2 regions of the Synechococcus sp. R65.1 genome follow, and region 2 is predicted to be linked to the other one. Evidence: predicted binding sites of a transcription regulator. Region 2 holds the regulator's gene; the other holds the start of a gene.

Region 1 (2,394 bases), on a different contig from region 2:
GCGAGCCAGCTCCCTCATCTCCGGGACGTTGAGCCGCCCGACGGGCACGTGCAGGCCTACAAAGTTGAGGCCCAGTTGCTTTTGGGCGTGTACTCCCAGCAGATCCCGCTTGTGCCAGACCACCTCGTCTTTTTCCGCCGCTCTGGGCAGAGGGTGGCCAATCTGCTGCTCCACCGCCGCCCGAAACTTCTCCAGGCCCCACTCGTCAATGAGCCACCTCAGCCGCGCCTTTTGCCGGTTGGCCCGCAGGCCGTGATCCCGATAGACCAGCAGCACCGCCTCACATAGAGGAACCACATCGCGGGGATCTACCCAAACGTCCAGCCCGATGGCCTCGGCACAGCGGCGGGCCGAAAAAAAGCCTCCCACCAAGACGTTGAAGCCCAGCTTGCCCTCTTTGAAAGCAGGCACAAAAGCCAGGTCATTGATCTCGGCATGCACCGAGTTGTCGCGACAACCGCAGATGGCGATGTTGAACTTGCGCGGCAGGTTGGTGAAGGAAGGGTTGCCCTCGCCGTTGTTGGTTACCATGTCCTGCACTTTGCGGGTGAGGCCGCGCACGTCGATCAGCTCATCCGGGTCGATACCGGCCAGAGGGGATCCCGTGATGTTGCGCACGTTATCCATGCCTGACTGGATGCTGGTCAGGCCCACCTCCTTGAGTTGCCGCAGAACCTGAGGCATGTCCTCAATGGGAATGCCCCGCAGTTGCAGGTTTTGCCGAGTGGTGATGTCGGCTACGCCATCTTGGCCGTAGGGGCGGAGGATCTCGGCCAACTTGCGCATTTGGCCGCTGGTCAGGATCCCATTGGGCAGGCGCAGCCGCAGCATGAACTTGCCAGGGGTGCGCTTGCGAAAGAAGATCCCCAGCCACTTGAGGCGGTGATCTCGGTCGTCTTCGGGGATGTTCTCCCAGCCCATTTGGGCAAAAGCTTCCAGCTCGTCCTTAACCGCCAGCCCATCCTTCTCGCTTTTAAGGCGTTCAAACTGGTTCGCCATGATCGCTGCCGTGGGATGAACGCCGCCTATCCTAGCGATGACGAACCATTGACTTTGGTAGTTGGCGTTACACTTCTTAACGAGCTATGCGATTTCGGCATAGCTAAGTTGTGGTTTATGCATAGGAGAGGGGGATCCTCTCTCCCCCGCCAGGAAAAACAGCGTTTACTGCCCCTCTATCCCACCTTCAAAAGAACCCTAGCCAACTGCTCGCAGGCTGCCCTGATCTTCTCCAGGGTGCCGGGATTGACCAAGCCGTAGTAGTCAAATCCATAAACTTTCCCAGTTTGGACGGCTTGCAACCGATTCCAAAAGGGGCGGGAACGGAAAAACGCCAAGGGATCCGCCGCCTCCGGGTTGACCACCAGCAGAACTTCTGGGTTGGCTTCCAGGATGCGCTCTGCCGAAAGGGTGACGTAGCCTCGAAAAGGCCCTTGGCTTTGCAAAGTAGCGGTGAGATTGTCCGCGCCAAAGCGTTCCAGCAGATCCCCGGCCCAGCTTTGCCGGTTGGGAGAAAGAATCGGCTGGGTGCCCACCAAGAGCAAGGTTTTGGGTCGAACGCGGGGCAGTTCCTGGGGCAAAAGGGATCCATACTGCCGCAGCAAGGGATCGGGATCCGCCCCCAAAGCAGCAGCCAGGGTGGCAATCGTCTCTTCCAAAGCAGCCCAACTGTCCACGCGGGTGAGGTAGGTGGGGATCCCCAGCTCCTGCAGCCGTTCTGCCAGAGCCTCGTGAAAGCCACTGGCCCCCACCACCCAGTCCGGTTGTAGGGCCACAAGCTGCTCCAGGTTGGGTTGGTTGCCCAGCCCCAGGCGGGTCAAGCCTTGGAAGCGGGGATCCTCCTCCAACAAACGACTGGCAGGGATCCCCACCAGCTTGTCCGGAGCCAGGCGATAGAGAATATCGGCTGTCAAGGTGGTGAGGCTGGCTACCCGACGAAAAGGACTCTGTCTCGCTGACAGGAGTGGCTCCTGAGGGATCCGACCTTGGGCTTGGGCCAAACGCCCCATTCCCCAGGCCCCCACGCTGGCCAGACCAAAGGCGAACAGTTGACGGCGAGAAAGACGAGACAGCATAGACAATCTCCAAAACAATTCCCAAACAGCAATCAATTGAGGGTGAACTGGATGGGCACCACCACCCAAGACTCGATGGGGGCGTTGTTTCTCAAGGCCGGGCTGAATTCCCACCGCTGCACCGCCTCCTGCGCTGCCCTATCCAGGGCGGGAAACCCACTGGAAGAGGCGATCTCCACCTGCTGCACCTGCCCCTGGGCATTGACCTTGGCCCGCAGCAGCACCTGCCCCTGTTGGCCGAGACGGCGAGCTTGAGGCGGGTTGGGGGGCGGAGGATTGCGACCGGGGATCGGGCGGGCCAGGATGTCCGGCTGGGGGT
Region 2 (2,394 bases):
GCCCCATTGAAATAGGCGTGGGTGAGATCCAGATGGTTGGTGCGCACCGTCAGCTCATAGGCATAGACCCGATAGCGGACTGTAACCGCCGAACACCCAGGTGGATCGACCTCCCAGGTGTTTTTATCAACCTTTCGCCAGGCCAAAGGGCTCCCCTGCTCGCTCAGGGCCTGAAACTCCTGTACATGGCGGGCATGCTCCCGCACTAGGTAGGATCCCGGCGTCCACACTGGCAGCCGCAGCCGCAGGGGCACCTCTGGTTCCACTTCGCGAATCTGCAGCTCCACCTCCAAGAGGTGACTGGCTGGCTCTGGCATCCGCACCGTAAAGTGCTGGCGGCTAGGGCGAGAAGGGGTGGCAACCTCAGCCGGCGGGATCCCCATACAACCTTCCCTTGTCGCAACAAAGGAACGTAGCTCTGGCTACAAAGATATCCAGGCAGAGTCTCTTAAGTTTAGGGTAGTCTCTGAGTCGTGGGCAGCTCGATCCAGGTGCCCCAAGCTAACCTCTGGGGTTGATCCTAGAGATAAACTGACCTTGAAAGGTTGACAAATCTCGTGGTGGCCGTCGCAGAAAAATCTCTCATTGCAGCTTTTAAGCAGCTAGGAGGATCTCGCCATCCTCCGGTTATCGAGACTTATGAACGCGGCAAGACCATTTTTCTCCCCGGCGATCCGGCGGAGCGGGTTTACTTTTTGGTCAAAGGGGCGGTTAAGCTCTCGCGGGTGTACGAAAGGGGGGAAGAAATTACCGTTGCCCTCCTGCGGGAGAACAGTATTTTTGGTGTGCTCTCCTTCATTACCGGGCAGCGCTCCGACCGCTTCTATCACGCCGTAGCTTTTACTCGCGTCGAGCTGCTTTCTCTGCCCATCGAACAGGTGGAAAAGTCTGTACGGGAGAACGCTGAGCTGGCCATGTTGCTGCTCAAGAGCTTGGCTTCCCGTATCCTGCAGACAGAGATGATGATTGAAACCCTGGCCCACCGCGACATGGCCTCCCGCCTAGTTAGCTTTTTGTTGATCCTCTGCCGCGACTTCGGGGTGCCTGGCCCCAATGGCGTAACCATCGACCTCAAGCTATCTCACCAGGCCATTGCCGAAGCCATCGGATCAACCCGCGTCACCATTACCCGTCTCTTGGGAGAGTTGCGCAAGAAAAACTACATTTCTATCCACAAGAAGAAGATCACTGTCCACGACCCCATCCAGCTTGGCCATCGCTTTGCCTAGGGGGCCAGCCCTCAACGGCTGAGAGACCCCTGCTAGGAGGCGGGCAGCTGAGCCAGGGCAGCCAGGATCTTTTCCCCCATTTCCCGGCAGCCGACCAGGGTCATCCCCTCCGAGTAGATGTCGGCGGTGCGGTAGCCCTGGGCCAAAACCGCCTCGACGGCCTGTTCGATGCGGTCAGCAGCTTGGGGCTGATCCAAGGAGTAGCGCAGTAGCATTGCCCCAGAAAGCACCTGGGCAATGGGGTTGGCCTTGTCTTGGCCGGCAATATCCGGAGCTGAGCCATGGACTGGCTCATAGAGGCCTGGGCCGGTAGCTCCCAGAGAGGCAGAAGGCAACATGCCAATGGAGCCAGTTAGCATGGCCGCCTCGTCGGAGAGGATATCCCCAAAGAGGTTTTCTGTCAGGATGACGTCAAACTGCTTTGGCCAGCGCACCAACTGCATGGCCGCGTTGTCGACATAGAGGTGGGAAAGCTCTACGTCAGGGTATTCGGCGGCAATGGCGGTAACCCGCTCCCGCCACAGTTGCGACACCTCCAGCACATTGGCCTTATCCACCGAGCAAAGCTTGCGCCGTCGCTTGCGGGCCAGTTCAAAAGCTACGCGGGCAATGCGATCCACCTCGGCCTCGCTGTAGGCCATAGTGTTGACGCCGCGGCGGGATCCCTGGGCATCGACGAAGATCCCGCGGGGCTGACCAAAGTAGATGCCGCCGGTGAGCTCGCGTACCACCACCAGGTCGATCCCAGCAACCACCTCCGGCTTTAGGGAGGAGGCCTGCACCAGTTGGGGGAAGATCTTCACGGGGCGCAAGTTGGCAAATAGCCCCAAGCCGGCCCGCAAGCCCAGCAAAGCCTGCTCCGGTCGCTTCTGGCGCGGCAGGGTATCGTACTTAAAGTCGCCAACCGCTGCCAAGTAAACGGCATCGCTTTCCTGGGCCATTTTCAAGGTCTCCGGGGGCAAGGGATCCCCCGTGGCCTCGTAGGCTGCTCCGCCAATTAGGCCCTCCTGCCACTGGAGGGAAAACCCCATCTGAGCGGCAACGGCGTCCAAAACTGCCCGACCCACCTGCATAATCTCAGGGCCGATCCCATCGCCGGCTAGGGCAGTAATCCGATAGGTTTGAGCAGCAGAAGAAGAAACGCTCATGGGCGATCCCCGCAAGA

What was found. The regulator NtcA, encoded in region 2, controls nitrogen genes in cyanobacteria. The targets are predictions, from matches to a motif close to GTANCNNNNGNTAC.
Region 1: the regulator NtcA is predicted to act here: its motif matches at 1,057-1,070, upstream of NW814_RS01650 (ferredoxin--nitrite reductase).

What each region holds. Positions count from the first base shown of each region.
Region 1 is NZ_JANSHU010000001.1:320,586-322,979, forward strand. It holds gene NW814_RS01650 (ferredoxin--nitrite reductase) at 1-999, opposite strand, end outside; gene NW814_RS01655 (ABC transporter substrate-binding protein) at 1,176-2,075, opposite strand; gene NW814_RS01660 (energy transducer TonB) at 2,108-2,394, opposite strand, start outside.
Region 2 is NZ_JANSHU010000016.1:1,405-3,798, forward strand. It holds partial or broken gene NW814_RS07855 (M61 family metallopeptidase) at 1-383, opposite strand, end outside; gene ntcA (global nitrogen regulator NtcA) at 558-1,229, shown strand; gene leuB (3-isopropylmalate dehydrogenase) at 1,262-2,377, opposite strand.